DNA from 3 places in the Rosenbergiella sp. YN46 genome. Region 2 is predicted to be linked to each of the others. Evidence: riboswitches for the same ligand, from Rfam matches in the RefSeq annotation. Region 2 holds a riboswitch; each other region holds the start of a gene.
The links. A riboswitch is a leader RNA that binds a small molecule or an ion and turns the genes downstream of it on or off. The one in region 2 is predicted to bind thiamine pyrophosphate.
Positions count from the first base shown of each region.

Region 1 (6,997 bases), on a different contig from region 2:
ATTTCCACTGGCAGGGGGACGCGCTGGCGATTGGCATCGGCAATGGCCGTCAGGCGGGCGGTGGGCAACAGCTCTGCCCTGAAGCGCTCATTAACGATGGTCTGCTGCAGCTGCGCATCTTTACCGGCGAGGAACTGCTGCCCGCCCTGCTCTCGACCCTGAGCAAGCCGGAAGAGAACCCCAATATCATCGACGGCGCGTCGCCCTGGTTTGAGATTGAAGCGCCGCACGACATCACCTTTAACCTGGATGGCGAACCGCTGGCCGGGCGCAGTTTCCGCATTGAGGTTAAGCCGGGCGCGCTGAGCTGCCGTCTACCGCCAGACTGCCCGCTGCTGAAGTGATCCGGGTGTAAATGGTGGTGATACACCGCCATCCGCGCATGCTAAGAAGACAAACAGAAGAAAACGGCGCGCCACCGACACGGAGCGCGCCAGAAGATCAGGCAATGGTGACTTTTCTGTCGAGGTAAACATCCTGTACGGCGTTGATCAGCTTCACGCCGTCGGCCATCGATTTCTTAAAGGCCTTACGGCCCAGAATCAGCCCCATACCGCCAGCGCGCTTATTGATAACCGCAGTACGTACCGCATCGGACAGATCGGTTTCACCACCCGCGGCGCCGCCGGAGTTAATCAGCCCGGCGCGCCCCATATAGCAGTTAGCCAGCTGGTAACGCACCAGATCGATGGGATTATTGGTGGTCAGCTTGCTGTAGACCCGCTCATCGGTATACCCGAAGTTAACCGCCTGATAGCCGCCGTTATTCTCCGCCATCTTCTGCTTGACGATATCAGCGCCGATGGTGGCCGCCAGATGGTTAGCCTGGCCGGTCAGGTCGGCGCTGACGTGATAGTCCACGCCCTCTTTTTTAAAGGCGGGGTTACGCAGATAGGCCCAGAGTACGGTTACCATCCCCAGCTCATGGGCGCGTTCGAAGGCAGCCGAGATCTCTTCGATCTGGCGCCGGGACTCTTCGGATCCAAAATAAATAGTCGCCCCCACCGCCACGGCCCCCATATTGAACGCCTGCTCAACGCTGGCATACAGGGTCTGGTCGTACTGGGTGGGATAGCTCAGGGTTTCGTTGTGGTTCAGCTTAACCAGAAAAGGAATGCGGTGCGCATAGCGGCGCGCCACCGAAGCCAGCACGCCATAGGTGGAAGCCACACAGTTACAGCCCGCTTCAATCGCCAGTTCGACAATGTTTTTAGGATCGAAATAGAGCGGGTTGGCGGCGAACGAGGCGCCCGCCGAATGTTCCACTCCCTGGTCCACCGGCAGGATGGACAGATAGCCGGTTCCCGCCAGACGGCCGGTATTATACAGGGTCTGCATATTACGAAGTACCGCCGGGGGGCGGTTGTTATCCACCATGACGCGATCGACGTAGTCGTCGCCCGGCAGGTAGAGATTATCCGCCGGAATGGTCATACAACGGTGCTGGAGCAGTGTGTCAGCATCTTTGCCAAGTAACTGCGTAATATCAGTCATAATTCACTCCCGTAACGGCGACGGGGGCTTCCCGCCGCACCAGTTAAATCCTGACCCGCTTCACAAACGGGCGCATTAAGTCTGGTTGGTTACAACACTATTTGCCAGAACACGCAGCATTTTCAGTCAATTCCGCTGGCACGCTTCACTGCCAGTGGTGGTAATGGCTGATGCGTTTCATCGGTTAGGGAAATTGAGGGGATTCAAAACAATGTCTCTTCTTTATATCCGACCCAGGATGAGGAAAAAGGTGGCTTTGTTTCAGAAGCAAAGCGGCGGAATATGGTGATGCGGCGGGCTGTTCCGTTCATTGCCGGGAAACTCCCTCTCCCTTCAGGGAGTACGTTCCGGCGTGAGGGTGACAGGCGGCTCCGGCGCCCGGTTTCAGAATAAAACCGGCGGAATATAACGATGTAGTGGGCAGTTCCGTTCATTGCCGGGAACTCCCTCTCCCGTTTCGGGAGAGGGCCGGGATGAGGGTGACAGACGGCTACGGCGCCCGGTTTCAGAACAAAAGCGGCAGAATATGACGATGCGGTGGGCTGTTCCGTTCATTGCCGGGAAACTCCCTCTCCCTTCAGGGTGTGCGTTCCGGCGTGAGGGTGACAGGCGGCTCCGGCGCCCGGTTTCAGAACAAAACCGGCAGAATATAATGATGCGGCGGGCAGTTCCGTTCATTGCCGGGAAACTCCCTCTCCCGTTTCGGGAGAGGGCCGGGGTGAGGGTGACAGGCGGCTCCGGCGCCCGGTTTCAGAACAAAAATGGCAGAATATGGCGATGCGGTGGGTGTTCCGTTCACTTTGCGTCACTGCTTCTCTGTTAATCCACCGCGGGTGAACGGGCCAGGGGGGCTCAGTCGCCGCCTCCCTGGCAACCCGGGCTCCCCGGCGGTAAAAAACGCCGCTGACGCGGGCCCCTTCGCTTATCACTCCGGGCTTTTCGGAACGGGTAAGAGTCGCCATCCATGGCGACCTTACCCTGTCGCGACATCCTGTCGCTCCTCCGGCCCTGCGTGAACGCTGCGGCGTTTTTAAGCCGGGTGGCAACACCCTCGTCGCTTCAGACAGATTGCTCAAATACAACCAGCAATACCTTTACGGATAAGTTTGGGCTGAAGATTCAGGGCGATGACACTCTCCGGCCTGAAAATCGCCGCAGTGTTCACGTCCGGCAGGGTCAGCCCGACAGGACGTCGGGCTGAGGGCGTGCGGCACAGGGAGGTGACGTCACGCCCGACCCGTCCGGCGGACGGGAAAAGCGGAGGGGCCCGCGACAGCGGCGATTTTCACGCCGGAAAGCGGGGTTGTCAGGGGCGGCATTTGAGCCCATGACCCGTTCACCGGTTCCGCAACCGGCATAAGAGAAATCACCTTAAGGTGAACGGAACCTTCGCCAGCGCGACATATTCCTCCAGAACACGCCATAGCTGCAAAAATAGCGCAACCGGCATGATCACGTACTACAACCGCCGCCCCAGCCTTCATCTGAAAAGCCACTGGGTAGAATATGAGGATGCAGTGGGCAGTTCCGTTCACTTTGCGTGATTGCTTCTCTGCTGATTCACCGCGGGTGAACGGGCCAGGGGGCTCAGTCGCCGCTCCCCTGGCGACCCGGGCTCCCCGGCGGTAAAAAACGCCGCTGACGCGGGCCCCTTCGCTTATCCCTCCGGGCTTTTCGGAACGGGCAAGAGTCGCCTTCCCTGGCGACCTTGCCCTGTCGCGACATCCTGTCGCTCCTCCGGCCCTGCGTGAACGCTACGGCGTTTTTTAAGCCGGAACATAACACCCTCATCGCTTCAGTCTGTTTTTTCAAATCACACCAGCAATACCTTTACGGATAAGTTTGGGCAGAAGATTCAGGGCGGTGACACCCCGGCCTGAAAATCGCCGGAGTATTCACGGCAGCCAGGGTCAGCCCGACAGGACGTCGGGCTGAGGGTGTGCGGCACACGGAGGTGCCGTCACGCCCGACCCGTCCGGCTGCCGGGAATACGCAGGACAAAATTGCCGGGAGCCATTTTGAACAACGCCGCAGGCGTTGGCCCCGGGGGGCGAGGCCCAGGGACGGGCCGAGTAATCCCGAAGGGCGATTTTCACGCCGGAAAGCCAGGTTGCCAGGAGGTGGCGTTTGAGCCTCCTGACCCGTTCACCAGTTCCGGAACCGGCATAAGAGAAATCACCTTAAGGTGAACGGAACCTTCGCCAGCGCGGCATATTCCCCCGGCACACAGCACCGTCGCAAAAATAGCGCAACCGGCATGACCACGTATTACATCCGCAGCCCCAGTCTGCATTTGAAAGGCCACCTGGTAGAATATGTGATGCGGCGGGCTGTTCCGTTCACTTCAGGTAGCTGCTTCTCTGTCAATCCACCGCGGGTGAACGGGCCAGGGGGGCTCAGTCGCCGCTCCCCTGGCAACCCGGGCTCCCCGGCGGTAAAAAACGCCGCTGACGCGGGCCCCTTCGCTTATCACTCCGGGCTTTTCGGAACGGGCAAGAGTCGCCTTCCCTGGCGACCTTGCCCTGTCGCGACATCCTGTCGCTCCTCCGGCCCTTCGTGAACGCTACGGCGTTTTTTAAGCCGGGAGGCTACACCCTCGTCGCTTCAGGCTGGTTGCTCAAAAGCGACCAGCATCATTCTTTGCTGTCTCAGGGCAGAAGATGTAAGAGCAACAGGCAGCTACGGCGTAATCCTCTCCCCAGTGGGGAGCAGGACAATCACCAAATAATCTTGTAATCATATAATCAAAAAATCACCACCACGCATGAAAGTGATGCACCGGCCCATGCCCATGCCCCACCTCCAGGCTATCGGCAGCGGCCAGCGCCTGCGTCAGCCAGGCCTTGGCCTCCACCACGCTCTGAGCCCAGTCATCATAACGTGGACGCAGCGCCGCCAGCGCCGATGAAAGCGTACAGCCAGTGCCATGGGTGTTTTTGGTCCGCACCCTTGGCGCGGTAAAGCGCTGAGCGCCATCGCGAGTAAACAGCCAGTCCGGGCTTTCGGCATCGTCCAGATGGCCGCCCTTCATCAGTACCGCCTCGCAGCCCAGGGCCATTAGCGCTTCCCCCTGCAGATGCATCTCGCGTTCGCTGGTCGCCATCGGCGCTTCCAGCAGTGCCGCGGCCTCCGGCAGATTCGGGGTGATTAACGACACCCGGGGCAGCAGATGTTCGCGCAGCGCCGAAACCGCCGAAGGCGACAGCAGCGGATCGCCGCTTTTCGCCAGCATCACGGTATCCAGCACCACGACAGGCGGCTGCCAGTACGCCAGCCGCTCCGCTACCGCTTCGACAATATCGGTTTCCGCCAGCATGCCGATCTTTACCGTATCAATACGCAGATCGCTGAACACCGAGTCAAGCTGGGCCGCCACAAAATCGGGCTCGATACGATAGACCGACTGCACGCCGCGCGTGTTCTGGGCCACCAGCGCGGTTATCACGCTGGCGCCATAAGCGCCAAGCGCAGAAAAGGCTTTCAGATCCGCCTGGATACCCGCCCCGCCGCTGGGGTCGGTACCGGCAATGGTCAGGGCGTTAATGCGCTTCATGCCAGCACCTCCTCATTCAGTTGCCATAACGCATCAAGGAAGCGCGGAACAAAGCTCCCCGGCCCCTGGCTACGGGCAACGGCTATCTCCCCGGCGCGGGTCATTATCCGACAACCGGCAGCGACATTTTCCAGACGCTCGCCCGGCAGTGCGCAGCAGGCCGCCGTCAGCGCAGAAAGCGCACAACCGGTGCCCACCACCCGGGTCATCATGATATCGCCGCCGGGCACCTCCAGAATACGTTCGCCGTCGGTGATGTAATCCACCTCGCCGGTGACCGCCACCACAGCGCCGCTCTCACGGGCCAGTTGACGGGCCGCAGGCAGCGCAACCCGCGTACTGTCGGTGCTGTCGACGCCGCGTCCCCCGCCCGGCACTCCGGCCAGCGCCAGAATTTCCGATCCGTTGCCGCGAATCACAGCAGGCTGAAGCGCCAGCACTTCCCGGGCGAAGTCGCTACGTAGCGTCAGGCCGCCCACCGCCACCGGGTCAAGCACCCATGGGCGCTGCGCCCTGCGAGCGCTGTCGATGGCGGCACGCATGGCGCTGGCTCGCTCGCGGGTCAGGGTACCGATATTGATTAAAAGCGCATTCGCGATGGCGCTAAACTGCGCCGCCTCTTGTTCATCCACTACCATGGCAGGGGAAGCCCCAAGGGCCAGCAAAACGTTAGCGGTAAAGGTCTGTACCACATCGTTGGTCATGCAGTGAACCAGCGGCGATATGGTACGAAGATGATGCAGCGTCTGCAGGACGGCCCTGCTGCTCAGTGGGTCAGATTGCATGGTGAACTCCCGACCGACGCGAAGAAGTGCGATACCGGTTCGGGCATCTGACTTCCCTACGCCGGCATTATCCGGATCAGGTCAACGGGTCTTTCTCAGCCCCGCGTCCAGTCAGCGGAGCACCCCGAGTCATTGAAAATCAAAAGATTGCGATAAAGGTTTCGTTAATCGCCGATCGGGATAATACGGGTGAGAGCCCCAGGAAACAAGAGCCAACCAGCGGTTTTCCCCATCAACCTGCCCAGAAATGCCACCGGCTACGGCCGGGGCCACACTATAAAGCAGGAATAGCAAAGCGCCTGCCGGAAAGGCAGCGACCAACCGGCAGACAAACACGTTGTCGAATGGAATCCGTCACGGCTCAAAAAAAAGGGGACGGAGTCAATATCCAAATCATTGTTCAAATAACCGCCAACCTTCAGGCGGTTATTCACTGCCAGCCAGGTAAATAGTGATCATTATCAAAAATACTCCCCCCTTCCAACCTAGAATCGGCACAAAAGCACTGGTTTTAACGTTTATTTCATGTCTGTTTCTCAATAAGGAAAAATATTATGGGATCGGTTAGCTCAGGCTCAGTTCATAAAATGGGAGTGGTCGCCCTTACGCTGGTTACCGCCTCAAATATGATGGGTTCCGGCGTATTTATGTTACCCACCAACCTTGCCGGCGTTGGTTATATATCGCTGTGGGGTTGGGTGCTTACCATTGTCGGCGTCATCGCCCTGGCGCTGGTATTCGCCAAAACCAGTTTAATTACGCCGCGTACCGGCGGGATTGTGGCCTATGCCAGCGATGCATTTGGCCCGTTTATTGGTTTTCAAACCACCGTGTGCTACTGGATTAGCGCCTGGGTGGGTAATGTGGCCCTGCTGGTCGCCGGGGTAGGATATTTAAGTTATTTCTTCCCGGAATTAAAAAACCCGGTGTACAGCAGTATTGCCGCCATTGTTATTTTATGGGCCTTTATTGTGCTGGCAAGCTTCGGCGCCAGAACCGCCAGCCGCGCCCAGTCATTTACCGCAGGCTGTATGCTGTTGGTGGTATTGGGCGTCGGTGTCGTAGGCTGGTTCTGGTTCGATCCGCATATGTTCACTGAAGTGTATAACGGCACCGGCCGCAGCGACGGATCGGCGATTATCTCTGCCGCATCCATTGCGCTGTG
Region 1 covers NZ_JAZHEE010000012.1:79,918-86,914, reverse strand. Annotated here, with positions in the region: gene yegS (lipid kinase YegS) at 1-344, shown strand, start outside; gene fbaB (class I fructose-bisphosphate aldolase) at 442-1,494, opposite strand; gene thiD (bifunctional hydroxymethylpyrimidine kinase/phosphomethylpyrimidine kinase) at 4,247-5,047, opposite strand; gene thiM (hydroxyethylthiazole kinase) at 5,044-5,832, opposite strand; TPP riboswitch at 5,869-5,969, opposite strand; gene hdcC (histidine-histamine antiporter) at 6,387-6,997, shown strand, end outside.
Region 1: linked by a shared signal. The riboswitch ahead of thiM (hydroxyethylthiazole kinase) and the one ahead of thiB (thiamine ABC transporter substrate binding subunit) in region 2 are both predicted to bind thiamine pyrophosphate.

Region 2 (6,997 bases):
TGCGGCGCATCAATCCCACCCCGCTCTATGGCCACATCGTCCGTATCGACTCCCCTACCGCCTGGACGCTCGATATCCATCTCAGTCAGCCGGATCGCTGGCTGCCCTGGCTGATGGGCAACTCCGCCGCCATGATACTGCCCCGGGAGTGGCGCGATATACCGGACTTCGCCCGTCAGCCGGTGGGCAGCGGCCCCTATGCGGTCGAACGCAATACCAGTAATCAGCTAAAAATTCACGCGTTCGACGACTATTTCGGTTACCGCGCCCTGATTGACGAAGTGAATTTCTGGGTACTACCGGAAATCGGCGAAGACCTCAGCTGCGGCGTACAGCTCGAAGGCAGCGGCGATAGCGAAAAAGCCGTGGAGAGCCGGCTGGAGGAAGGGTGCTACTATATTTTGTTCGACGCGCGCTCGGAATCGGGTCGCAGGGACGATGTGAAACGCTGGATTAATCATGTTCTTTCTCCGGTCAGCCTGATCTATCGGGCCGGTGAACAATATCAGCGCTACTGGTTTCCGGCCTGGGGGCTGTTGCCACGCTGGCATCACGCTCAACCTCCGGAGCCGGTTGAAAAACCGGACGGCCTCGACGCTATCACGCTAACCTTCTACCGCGATCACGCCGAACATCAGATCCTGGGAAACATCATGGGGAAATTACTGGCCGAACACGGGGTGAAGCTGATCGTTAAAGAAGTGGACTATGACCAGTGGCATAAAGGCAATGATATCAGCGATATCTGGCTGAACAGCGCCAACTTCACTCTGCCGCTGGAATTTTCGCTATTTGCCCACCTGTATGAAGTGCCGCTACTCCAGCACTGCATTCCCGGCGACTGGCATGAAGAGGCGCGCCGCTGGCGGGCGGGTGAGCTGGATCTGGCCGAATGGTGCCGCCAGCGCCTTAATCGCCTTGAAATCCAGCCGCTTATCCATCACTGGCTGATACTCCAGGGCCAGCGTAGCATGCGTGGCCTGCGGATGAACACCCTGGGCTGGTTCGACTTTAAATCCGCCTGGTTCGCGCCGCCAGACGTTTAAGTTTTCGGGCATACAGGCTGTTGTCGTCATCCGCCAAAGAGAGGGAGCATCTCCCATAATCTCTCTTTGGCGACGACAGACGTATCAGGCAGATCGGCCCGGTAGCCGCCCCATCAGAGACGGTTTCCTTAATCTCCTTCGCGTCTTTCGCTATGCGAGCGAACTCATTACAATGTGGGCCATTCTCAACGGGGTGCTATGTGCTGAGAGATACCCGTCGAACCTGATCCGGATAACGCCGGCGAAGGGATTTGAGGCCACGCCCAAAATCCTTTGCCACCCAATACTGGAGTGCAAAGTGCTGAATAAACTGCTACCGCTGCTCACACTGGTCGCCCTGCCCGTCTTTGCGAGTCCGCAGCTCACCGTCTATACCTATGACTCTTTCGCCGCCGACTGGGGCCCCGGCCCGGCCATTAAAAAAGCCTTCGAAGCCGACTGCGATTGTACCCTGAAGTTTGTGGCGCTGGAGGACGGAGTCGCCCTGCTTAATCGCCTGCGAATGGAAGGTAAAAACAGCAAAGCGGATGTGGTACTGGGCCTGGACAATAATCTGCTGGAAGCGGCCACCCAAAGCGGCCTGTTCGCCAAAAGCGATGTCGACACCCGCCACCTGACGCTACCTGGCGGATGGCAAAACGACACCTTCGTGCCTTACGACTACGGCTGGTTCGCTTTCGTATATGATAAAAACCGCCTGAAAAATCCCCCCGCAAGCCTGAAAGAGCTGGTGGAAAGCGCCCAGAAATGGCGGGTTATCTATCAGGATCCCCGAACCAGCACTCCGGGGCTGGGGCTACTGCTGTGGATGAAACAAGTCTATGGAGACAAAGCGCCCGACGCCTGGCAAAAACTGGCGCGTAAAACCGTCACCGTGACCCGGGGCTGGAGCGAATCCTGGGGGCTATTTCTGAAAGGCGAAGGGGATCTGGTGCTTAGCTACACCACCTCTCCAGCCTATTCGCTTATTGAAGAACATAAAGATAACTACGCCGCCGCTAACTTTAGCGAAGGGCACTATATGCAGGTAGAAGTGGCGGCCCGCCTGAAAAGCAGCAAGCAGCCAGAGCTGGCCCAAAAATTTATGCAGTTTGTGGTATCAAAGGCGTTCCAGCAGACCATCCCCACCGGCAACTGGATGTATCCGGTAAGCCCGGTCTCACTGCCCGAAGGCTTTAATACGCTGATGCGTCCCCAAAAGACGTTACAGTTTACGCCTCAGCAGGTAGCGACACAGCGCACCGCCTGGATTGATGAATGGCAGCGCGCCCTCAGCCGCTGATTCCCGGCTGGCTGAAACCGGGGCTGCTCGCCGCCGGGCTGGTACTCGGCGTGGCGCTGGCCGCCTTCGGCGCCCTGTGGTTCAGCGCGCCAGCCGTCGATCCCCGCGCCCTGATCCAGGACGACTATCTGTGGCACGTGGTGCGCTTTTCGTTCTGGCAGGCTTTTCTTTCAGCGCTGCTCTCCGTGCTCCCGGCCATTCCCCTGGCGCGGGCCCTGTGGCGTCGCCGCTTCCCCGGGCGTCAGCTTCTGCTGCGGCTATGCGCCATGACGCTGGTGCTGCCGGTGCTGGTGGCGGTTTTCGGTCTTCTTTCCGTTTATGGACGTCAGGGCTGGCTGGCCGGGATTTGCCAGTGGCTGGGCATCGACTGGTCATTCTCTCCCTATGGCCTGCAGGGAATATTGCTGGCGCACCTCTTTTTTAACTTGCCGATGGCCACCCGACTGCTGCTCCAGGCGCTGGAGAGTATTCCCGGCGAGCAGCGCAGGCTCGCCGCTCAACTGGGCATACGCGGCTGGTCGCTGTTCCGGCTGGTGGAGTGGCCGTGGCTGCGGCGTCAGATCTTCCCTACCGCCGCCCTGATTTTCATGCTGTGCTTTGCAAGCTTCGCCACCGTGCTGGCGCTGGGCGGCGGCCCTAAAGCCACCACCATTGAACTGGCCATCTACCAGGCCCTTAGCTATGACTACGATCCGGCCCGGGCGGCGCTACTGGCTTTGATTCAGCTATTCTGCTGTCTGGGCCTCATGCTACTGGCCCAGCGCTTCAGTAAAGCTATTCCCGCGGGCGCCACCCTGACCATGGGCTGGCGCGCCCCCGAGAGCAACCTGTTCTCGCGTGCCCTGGATGTGCTACTTATCTTGCTGCTGCTACTACTGATGCTGCCGCCACTGCTGGCAATTGTAGCGGACGGTTTGCGCGGCCCTCTGCCACACATGCTCCAGCAGGGCGCGCTGTGGCAGGCGGTCTGGACGTCGCTGCGGATCGCCATCGCCGCTGGCTTGCTGTGCGTCGCGCTGACCCTGATGCTGCTCTGGAGCTCCCGCGAGCTGCGCCTGCGCAAGCAGCCGCTGGCGGGCCAGGCGCTGGAGCTGAGCGGCATGTTGATCCTCGCCATGCCGGGCATCGTACTGGCGACCGGATTCTTCCTGCTGCTTAACGCCACCACCGGCCTGCCGGAATCGGCGGACGCCATCGTAATTTTCACCAATGCGCTAATGGCGATCCCTTATGCGCTTAAGGTGCTGGAAAATCCCATGCGCGATCTGGCGGAGCGTTACGGCCCGCTGTGCCAGGGGCTGGGAATTCGCGGTATCAACCGCCTGAGAATCATTGAGCTACAGGCCCTGAAGCGCCCGATTGCTCAGGCGCTGGCCTTCGCCTGCGTCCTGTCGATTGGCGACTTCGGCGTGGTGGCGCTGTTCGGCAATGAAGATTTCCGTACCCTGCCTTTTTATCTCTACCAGCAGATCGGCGCCTACCGCAGCGACGATGGCGCGGTCACTGCGCTGCTACTGCTGCTGCTCTGCCTTGCACTGTTCACTCTGATGGAAAAATTACCGGGGCGCCATGCTGACACTGACTGATGTAACCTGGCTGTATCATCACCTGCCCATGCGCTTTAGCCTGCAGGTCGCACGCGGAGAACGCCTGGCGATACTCGGCCCCAGCGGCGCGGGGAAGAGTACTCTTCTCAATCTGATTGCCGGTTTCCTGACGCCTGGCAGCGGTCGTATTCTGCTTAACGACGTCGACCATACCCGTACGCCGCCCGACCAGCGTCCGATTTCCATGCTTTTTCAGGAGCACAATCTGTTCCCGCACCTCAGCGTACGTCAGAATATCGGTCTGGGTCTGAACCCCGGGCTGCGACTGAATGCGCAGCAGCGCAAAGAGGTGGAGGAAATCGCCGCCCAGATGGCGATCGGTGAATTACTGGACAGGCGGCCGGGCGAACTTTCCGGCGGCCAGCGCCAGCGAGCGGCGCTGGCCCGCTGCCTGATCCGCAAGCTTCCGCTACTGCTGCTGGACGAGCCGTTTTCCGCCCTCGACCCCGGCCTGCGTCAGGAGATGCTCGCCCTGCTGGATGAGATTTGCCGCAGCCGGCAGATCGCGCTGTTGATGGTATCGCACAGCCTGGAAGACGCCGCGCAGATCGCAGCGCGCAGCCTGGTGGTGGTGGATGGCCGTATTTACTGGGACGGCGATACGGCTCAGTTGTTAAGCGGCGCGGTCAGCGCCTCTCATTGGCTTGGGATCAAAACCCCAGCACCTTCCCCAGAATCCTGAGATAAACCGGCATCAGCGGGTGAAACACCACCCGCAGCGTTACGACAATCGACGCCACTGCACAAAGCGGCGTCAGCCACAACAGTCGGCTGCGCGACAGATACGCCGTTAACTTATCTTTCGCCGCCTTGCCGCTGCGCCACAGGCGCCAGCACAGCCATCCCGCCAGCCATAGCAGAGCCGCCGCCGCCAGCAGCCACCACTTAAAGCCCCCTCCTTCCAGCTCTGCGGGAATATCGATAGCGGCGCCGGCCAGAATTCCCGGCAGAAAATAAAACGGCGGCCAGAGGATGCAACCGATAATATTAGGAGCGATAAACTTACGCACCGGTAGCTCCAGCATACCGGCCACCATCGGCACCAGCGGACGCGTCGGCCCAATAAAGCGCCCGACCAGAATAGTGAACATGCTGTGTTGGTGCAGCGCGTGTTCGGTTTTATCCAGCCACGACTTCTGCTTTTTCAGAAATGACCAGCGATGCAGCGGCCCCCGAAAGCGCCAGCCCAGCCAGTACGAAATCCAGTCCGCCAGCAGGCAGCCAAGGGTTCCCACCAGCCATGCCGAGTAGAAATTTATCTGCCCGCTACCGATCAGCGCCCCCAGCGCGGCCATCACCACGGTGCCGGGCATAATCAGCCCCACCAGCGCCAGCGATTCAAGAAAAGCGACCAGCCAGATGGCGATAAGGGAGTAGTGGGTAACGAAGTGTTGCAGAAAATCTTCCATAGCGTATCCGGTTGAAGGCGAAGTCGGTCGATTTTCCCGATGCGGCCGCCGGGCGTCAAGCAGCCCGGCACAGCTGGTTCAAACGCGGTTTAGCGACTCATCCCGATTAAGCTGCTCGCAACCGGCCCGGAACTCGCTGGGACTGGCTCCGGTACACTTTTTAAAAACCCGGGAAAAGTAGAGCTGATCTTCAAATCCCACGTTGCGCCCCACGCTGGCGATGGGCAGCCTCGTAGTACTCAGCAGCAGCTTGGCCTGGCTGATGCGTTGATCCTCACGCCAGCCCAGTACACTCACGCCCAACTGCTGACGAAACAGGTGGGAAAGGCGCGATGGCGACAGGCAAACATGCTGGGCTACGCTTGCGATATCAAAACGGCTGTCCGCCAGATGATCGGTAATGTACTGACAGGCATCTCGCACCCGGTTATCCAGTGGCGCCTTCTGGGATTCGCTCAGGGCATCCATGCGTCGCAGCAGCAGCTGTTCCAGCAGGTTTATCGCCAAAAGCTCCGCATAGCGCCCCTCCCCCTGACCGGCATCGATAATCAACTGAAACAACCGGGAAAAGTGACGCTGGTGTTCCTCGGCCGGGCGATAAAAACCAGTTTTCGCAAAGATGGCGGGCCAGTTCAGCCACTCATGCCAGTAAGCCCGGGGCCGGAAGTAGACCCACTGGTGATACCACTCCTGACTGTCGGGGTGACGCCCGTAGTGGTGGATCTCGCCCGGCGGGAACAGCAACATATCGCCGGTGCGGCAGACAAACTGCTGCCCCTGATTATTGATAATCCCTTCGCCACGCACGGTACGGTTAAGAATAAAACCCTTCATGCCCAGAGGACGATCGATAAAAAAATCCAGCGGCCCGTTGGCCTCAATGGGCGTCAGCCCGGCCACCAGATGGGCGTTAAACGAATAGCCGGGCAGCAGGGGATCATTTTGCGTCTCATTCATCAGGCTCGTCTCTCCACGGGGTCAAAAAGAAACCATTTGTCCATATTCTGTCGCTTCCGCATCCGGCGGCGTATCGGGTTGCATCTCTCCGGGATAGCGCCGAGCGCGAAACCGCACCACGGCGGAAAAATGTGACAAATATCGGGTAAATCCGCCTTCATGAACAGTAACAAAAGTGTCTATAAGAGTGGCAGAAATGTCCACATCAAATACTTGCGTGGCGTCACAAATTTCCCTCTGACAGCAATTTTATCCATAAGATAAGCCAGATCGGCCTGACCCTGTTTCGCCTCTGGCCTCTATGGTTCATCCATGTTCTGTTTGACCCATGGAGTAACGAGATGGCTATTGCACTGGGCCTCGATTTTGGCAGTGATTCCGTTCGGGCGCTGGCGGTGGATTGCGACACCGGCGACGAACTGGCGAGCGGCGTGGAGTGGTACCCACGCTGGAAAGAAGGGCGCTACTGCGATGCCGCCCATAACCAGTTCCGCCACCATCCGCTGGACTACATCGAATCCATGGAGCGCGCCATCAAAAGCGCGCTGGCGGCGTTAAACGACGATCAACGCGCCCGGATTATCGGTATCGGCGTGGACAGCACCGGCTCCACCCCGGCGCCGATCGATGCCAGCGGCAATGTGCTGGCGCTGAATCCCGAATTCGCTGACAACCCGAACGCCATGTTCGTGCTCT
Region 2 covers NZ_JAZHEE010000008.1:86,169-93,165, reverse strand. Annotated here, with positions in the region: gene sgrR (HTH-type transcriptional regulator SgrR) at 1-1,046, shown strand, start outside; TPP riboswitch at 1,226-1,314, shown strand; gene thiB (thiamine ABC transporter substrate binding subunit) at 1,345-2,328, shown strand; gene thiP (thiamine/thiamine pyrophosphate ABC transporter permease ThiP) at 2,304-3,914, shown strand; gene thiQ (thiamine ABC transporter ATP-binding protein ThiQ) at 3,898-4,617, shown strand; gene V3W49_RS09050 (DedA family protein) at 4,586-5,344, opposite strand; gene araC (arabinose operon transcriptional regulator AraC) at 5,423-6,301, opposite strand; gene araB (ribulokinase) at 6,643-6,997, shown strand, end outside.

Region 3 (6,997 bases), on a different contig from region 2:
GGTAGAACGACGAAGCCTTCTTTCACCAGGCGTTCGGCGGCGCGCAGCGTCTCTACCGGATCCGGTAGCAGCCAGCGGGCGTCGGGATGAATTTCTAACTTAACCCAGTGGGTTCCCAGCGCTTCCCGGGCCAGGCGTGCGGCGAATATCGCTTCATCGGCGGTTTTGGCTCCGGAGGTATTTGGCAGTAGCGAAACCCCCAGCGCCTGCAGCGGTGCCAGAATGTCATCCTGACGGTTATTCAGATCCACCCGCTTCATGGCCATAGTAACCAACTGACTGCCTGACGCCTTAAGCGCGTCGCTCATCAACTGCGGCGAAGCGAATTTGCCCGTTCCGGTGAACAGGCGCGAGGTAAAGGTTTTATCGGCAATTTGTAGCATATTAACCTCCGGCAATAGCCTGGAACAGCAGGAGACTATCACCTTCCTGCAGGCGGTGCTGCTGCCACTGTTCACGTGGAATAATGGTCTGATTAACGGCCAGTGCGGCGCCAGGCTGGTGCAGATTCATACTTTCCAGCAGCGTTGCCACAGTGATGGCGTCATCGCAGGCGACCGGCTCGTCATTAAACAGAATGCGCATCAGTACCTCCGCAAACCGGGCAGCTCTGGCTCTGCTGACGTGCCAGGGTACGCCACTGTAGCGAGCGGGCATCGAACAGATGCAGGCAATCGTCGCGTACCGGCAGGCCGCACAGCAGCTTGATCGCTTCCAGCGCCTGGAGCCCGCCCATAATGCCGACCACCGGCCCCAGTACGCCGGCGGTGCGGCAGTTGCGCTGCGGTTCGCTATCATCGGGCCACAGGCAGCGGTAGCAGCCGTGTCGCCAGGGGGGCGTCAGCACCATCATCTGACCGCCGAAGGCCACGGCGCTGGCGCTGATAAGCGGCTTACCAAGCGCGATGCAGGCGGCGTTAATCGCCTGGCGGCTGGCCATGTTGTCGGTACAGTCCAGTACCAGATCGACGTCGCCAACGGCTTGATGCAGGGCAGCCCCTTCGAGCCGCTTATCCAGCGTTACCAGGCGAATAGTCGGGTTGAGGCCGCGCAGGCGTTGCCGCGCGGCCTGAGCTTTGGGCCGTTCGATATCCTCGCTGCTAAACAGAATCTGGCGTTGCAGATTGCTGATGTGCACACAGTCGTCATCGGCCAGCCACAGCGAACCGACTCCGGCGCCAGCCAGCCAAAGCGCTGCCGGTGAACCGAGACCGCCGAGCCCGATGATCAATACCCGGGCGTTCAGTAACTTCTGCTGGCCTTCCGGGCCGATATCCTCCAGCAGCAGCTGACGGCTGTAGCGCATAAAATCCGCATCATTCATCGCCTGCTCCTGCCAGCTCAAGCAACTGTGCCGTCGCGACTCGCCAGTCAGGCGCCTGGGTAATGGCGCTGACTACGGCGATACTGCCGACGCCCGTTGCCAGCACCGCCGGAGCCCGGGCAATACTGATGCCACCGATGGCGACCGTGGGGGTGTTTCCCAGCCGAGAAATATGCGCGGCCAACTGCTCCAGCCCCTGAGGGGCCGACGGCATTTGCTTGGTCTGGGTGGGGAAGACATGGCCCAGTGCAATGTACGAAGGGCGTACCGCCAGTGCGATGTCGATTTCCATATCGTCGTGAGTGGAGACGCCCAGCCGTAGCCCGGCATTGCGAATCGCATCGAGATCGGTCTGCGCCAGATCCTCCTGGCCAAGATGGACGCCGTATGCGTCATGCTTTATCGCCAGTCGCCAGTAATCGTTGATAAACAGCCGGGCGTTGTGGCGCTGTCCCAGGGCGATGGCGGCGATAATATCCGCTTCCACCTCGTCATCCTGCTTATCTTTAATCCGCAACTGGAGGGTACGAACCCCTGCTTCCAGCAGGCGTTCGATCCAGGCTACGCTATCCACCACCGGGTAGAGGCCAAGGCGGAAGGGGACAGCGGGAAAATCGGGTTGGTACATTAGGCTTCCTCCTGACGAAGATAATGTCCATCATTCTTCGAATTGCCTCTTTGTTGGCTGCCTTCGCTCGCTCCGGTCACATAGTTTTCTATGCTCCCGGGGACTTGCTCAGTGGCCGCCTCGATGCAATCCGAATTATTTCGGACATAGATCTCGCCGCCTTTGGCGCGAAACGCATTCGACATATCTTTCATCCCGGAGGCGATCTCCTGCTGCGCCGCATAGTCGCGAACTTCCTGGGTTATCTTCATCGAACAGAATTTCGGGCCGCACATGGAGCAGAAATGCGCTACTTTTCCGGATTCCTGAGGCAGGGTTTCATCGTGATAGGCGCGGGCGGTAAAGGGATCGAGCGCCAGGTTGAACTGATCCTCCCAGCGGAACTCGAAGCGCGCCTTGGACATGGCGTTGTCGCGGATCTGGGCGCCGGGATGGCCTTTGGCCAGATCGGCGGCGTGCGCGGCTATCTTATAGGTAATTAGTCCCTGGCGGACGTCCTCTTTATTCGGCAGACCAAGGTGCTCTTTCGGGGTGACGTAGCAGAGCATGGCGCAGCCGAACCAGCCTATCATCGCGGCACCAATGCCAGAGGTAAAATGGTCATAGCCGGGCGCGATATCGGTGGTGAGCGGCCCCAGCGTATAGAATGGCGCTTCGTGGCAGTGTTCCAGCTCTTCGGTCATATTACGACGGATCATCTGCATTGGCACGTGGCCGGGGCCTTCGATCATTACCTGAACATCATACTCCCAGGCGATTTTTGTCAGCTCGCCCAGGGTATGTAGTTCGGCGAACTGGGCCTCGTCATTGGCGTCCTGGATCGATCCGGGGCGCAGACCGTCGCCCAGCGACAGGGAAACGTCATAGGCGCTACAGATCTCGCAGATTTCGCGGAAGTGCTGGTAGAGGAAGTTTTCCTGATGATGCGACAGGCACCATTTGGCCATGATGGAGCCGCCGCGTGACACAATGCCGGTCAGGCGTTTGGCTGTCATCGGTACATAGCGTAACAGGACGCCCGCATGAATCGTAAAGTAATCGACGCCCTGTTCCGCCTGTTCCAGCAGCGTATCGCGGAACATTTCCCAGGTCAGATCCTCGGCAATGCCGTTCACCTTCTCCAGCGCCTGATAGATGGGCACCGTACCAATCGGAACCGGGCTATTTCGCAGTATCCATTCACGGGTTTCGTGAATATAACGCCCGGTAGAGAGATCCATTACGGTATCAGCCCCCCAGCGGGTGGCCCAGACCAGTTTTTCGACCTCCTCTTCAATGGAAGAGGTCACCGCGGAGTTACCAATGTTGGCATTGATTTTTACCAGGAAGTTACGGCCGATAATCATCGGTTCGGACTCAGGATGATTAATATTGGCGGGAATAATCGCGCGTCCGGCGGCCACTTCATCACGCACGAATTCTGGCGTGATATTCTGCGGTAGATGAGCGCCGAAGCTTTCGCCGGGATGCTGCTGGCGCAGTACCTCGCCGCGAATGCGCTCGCGACCCATGTTTTCGCGCAGGGCGATAAATTCCATCTCTGGCGTGACGATGCCCCGGCGGGCGTAATGCAACTGCGTGACTCGTTTGCCCGTAAGAGCGCGGCGCGGAGGCAGCAGACCGGTAAAACGCAGTTCGTCCAGACCGTCGTCCGCCAGTCGTGCTTTGGTATAGCTGGAGCTGCGATCGTCAAGCAGAGCAGTATCATTACGCGCGTCAATCCACGGCTGACGTAGCTTCGCCAGTCCTTCGCGAACATTAATGGCGATATCCGGATCGCCATAAGGGCCGGAGGTATCGTAGACCGGCACCGGCTCGTTCTCTTCGTACTGCGGATTCACTTTATCGCCGCCGATGGGGGTCGGGCTCATCTGAATTTCGCGCATCGGAACCTGGATATCCTGACGGGAGCCGGTCAGATAGATGCGGCGGGAATTGGGGAAGTTGGTGCCTTCCAGGGTATCGATAAACTGCTGGGCGGCGGCGCGCTGTTCGCGGCGATTAGGTTTTGCTGGTAAAGACATAGCTCGTTCCGGTTTAGATGACTGGAAGTGGCTTGTCAGAACAACGGAATGAGTAACAGGCATGGGCGCAGGTGCGCACGGACGAAATTACTCTTGTTCCCTTCGCAGGTTTTAACCTGATCAGGTTCCGCGGATCCCGAATTAACGGTCTCAGCCCGTGCGTGGCACTGGGCACTCCGACAAGATAAAAGGCCTGCTCCCTTCAATCGGGCAGGCCATATGTAAACTACGCGTTAATGAAAGGGAACTCAAGCCGGTCGTGCAAAATGTCCGCAATCATTAGCGCTGTCCAGACTATCACCCAGCGCTAAAACGATCAGGCGATCTTCCAGCGTAAAGCGGGAGTCCATGGATTCGCCAAGCTTCGAAAGCACCTGGTGGAATTCCAGACAGTTGTCGTGATCGATGGCGATCTCCAGATGTGAATCGTAATAATCCATGATCTGTTGGGTATTTGCTTCCAGTTGAGTCCAGACCTGCCCGGCGCAGGAACGGGACTCTCCCTCTTCCATTTCGCGGATAATACGTTCATAAATATTGAAGTGGCCGCAGGAGAGATAATCCACCAGACGCTGGCAGTAATCATCCAGCGCCATTTCATCCAGCGCAGAGAGCGATCCTTTGCCGGGTTTAAGCCCGACCAGGTTGTAATACGCCACTAACAGCTGCTTGCGATCCTGCAGTAAACGATCGATCAACTCATTACAACCACCAACGCGCTCTGTCAGTCTTTCCAGTTGGTTTAGCATGATTGACTCCGTGAGTTATATGATTAAAACGCTAAGTGACCTGGAATGTAAAAACAATGTTAAAAGAGTGCCAGTGAAGCTGAGGTCGTGCAAGAGATTATGGAACATATAGTAGAAAAATTAGACTATGGTTGGTGGTTCGTCAGCCATCAACAGAAATTATGGCTGCCGCAGGGCGAGCTCCCTCATGGTCACGCTCAGCAATTTGGGCTAACGGGCAGTAGTGCGGTACAGGTTGGCAGCTGGCAGGGGGAACCCGCCTGGCTGGTGTCCCAGGATCGACCGCGCGATATGGGATCGGTGCGTCAGTTGATCGATGAGGATCCTGAGCTATTCCAGCTGGCCGGGCGTGCCGTTCAACTGGCTGAATTTCACCGTTCCCACCGTTTTTGCGGTTATTGTGGGCATCGGATGCATCCCAGTAAAACAGAGTGGGCGATGCTGTGCGGTAGCTGTCGACAGCGTTACTACCCGCAGATCGCTCCCTGCATTATTGTTGCGATCCGCGATCGCGATAAGATTCTGCTGGCCCAGCATAATCGTCATCGGAATGGTCTTTATACCGTGCTGGCGGGATTCGTTGAGGTGGGGGAAACCCTGGAACAGGCGGTTGCGCGTGAAGTTATGGAAGAGAGCGGCGTGAAAATTAAGAATCTGCGTTATATCTCCTCCCAGCCCTGGCCGTTTCCCCAGTCGCTGATGACCGCCTTTATGGCGGATTACGACAGCGGCGAATTGATCGTCGATCGCAGCGAGCTGCTGGATGCCGGCTGGTATCGCTACGATCGGCTACCGTTGCTGCCGCCGCCGGGAACGGTGGCGCGACGCCTGATCGAAGATACTGTGGCCCTGTGCCGTGCCGAAGATGGGACAGGCTGAGCCGTATTGTGATGAATCGGCCAGAATGATATATACACGCTGATTTTTTAGGATTCCTTACTAAAGTATTTCTCCTTTCGGTCGATCCTGACTGGAAGGAGGACTATCTCGTGTATTCAGAATGGGTTATTGAAATAAACGCTCAGGGGACAGGGGCGAGTTGTCAGGGGAAAGGGATATGCCCGAAAAAATAACGCAATGCTGTTTATATGGCATTTGGCTGGCCTGGCTAAGTGCCATTATCGGTTATGCCATGGCGCATAATGAGCTGTTGATTATTTCCGTTTCGCTACTGGCAGGACTGTGTTTGATGCTGCTGGCTTACAAATTCTTTTCAGGAAGGAGAACGTTCAGGATGTTTAATTTTAATAAGAGCGGTGAGAAGACGGATTCTCAGAATACGGTAACGAACGTGGCGGCGGGCGAAAGTCTTCCCAAAATGGAGCTGTCGCCGTCGGAAGGGCGAGTGGTCAGAGAAACAGCGATCACTCCAGGAACGGTGTTGAGCGGCTCGATATCCAGCGAGTCGGATATCGTGATCGATGGCACTGTTGAAGGAGATATCAGCAGCCAGAAGAGCGTGCGGATAGATAACCATGGGAATATCACCGGTAATGTTGTGGGCCATAAGATCATGGTTAACGGCTATCTGAAGGGGACCTGCCGGGGGCACAGCGTGGTGATTATGGCTCGCGGGCGTGTGGAAGGGGAAATTTTCGCGCATGAATTCTCGATTGAACGCGGTGGTATTTTTAGCGGTAGTTCACACCACGTTGAAGCGATGACCGACAATAATGTGGCGGCTCAGGGCACACTTCCGGCGCCGGAACCGACCGGTGAGGATAATGTGATTACACCTGAGTTTCTCGGCAAAGAGACGCCGGAAGAGAAAAAAATCCGTCAAAATTAAGTGAATGCCAGAAAAACGGCCCGCCCCCATGTGCGGGCCGTTTTTCATTCCATGCCCTGACGAGGAGATCCGTACATCCGCCTGGGTGGCAATGCATGTTAATCTATGGCGACCATTTGTAAGGAAAACGCTGATGACCGAACTGAAAAACGATCGATATCTGCGCGCGTTGCTGCGCCAGCCGGTGGACGTGACGCCGGTATGGATGATGAGGCAGGCAGGGCGCTATCTTCCGGAATATAAAGCCACTCGCGCCCAGGCCGGGGACTTTATGTCGCTGTGCAAAAATCCGGAGCTGGCCTGTGAAGTCACGCTACAGCCGCTGCGTCGCTTTGAGCTGGATGCGGCGATTCTGTTTTCCGACATTCTGACCGTTCCGGACGCTATGGGACTCGGTCTTTATTTTGAAGCAGGCGAAGGGCCGCGCTTTGCGCGCCCGGTACGCAGCCGTGCTGATGTCGACAAGCTGCCGGTACCGGATCC
Region 3 covers NZ_JAZHEE010000040.1:6,553-13,549, reverse strand. Annotated here, with positions in the region: gene V3W49_RS19700 (thiazole synthase) at 1-383, opposite strand, end outside; gene thiS (sulfur carrier protein ThiS) at 385-585, opposite strand; gene V3W49_RS19690 (HesA/MoeB/ThiF family protein) at 569-1,324, opposite strand; gene thiE (thiamine phosphate synthase) at 1,317-1,952, opposite strand; partial or broken gene thiC (phosphomethylpyrimidine synthase ThiC) at 2,093-3,976, opposite strand; TPP riboswitch at 4,057-4,165, opposite strand; gene rsd (sigma D regulator) at 4,225-4,725, opposite strand; gene nudC (NAD(+) diphosphatase) at 4,825-5,604, shown strand; gene V3W49_RS19665 (bactofilin family protein) at 5,960-6,514, shown strand; gene hemE (uroporphyrinogen decarboxylase) at 6,648-6,997, shown strand, end outside.
Region 3: linked by a shared signal. The riboswitch ahead of thiC (phosphomethylpyrimidine synthase ThiC) and the one ahead of thiB (thiamine ABC transporter substrate binding subunit) in region 2 are both predicted to bind thiamine pyrophosphate.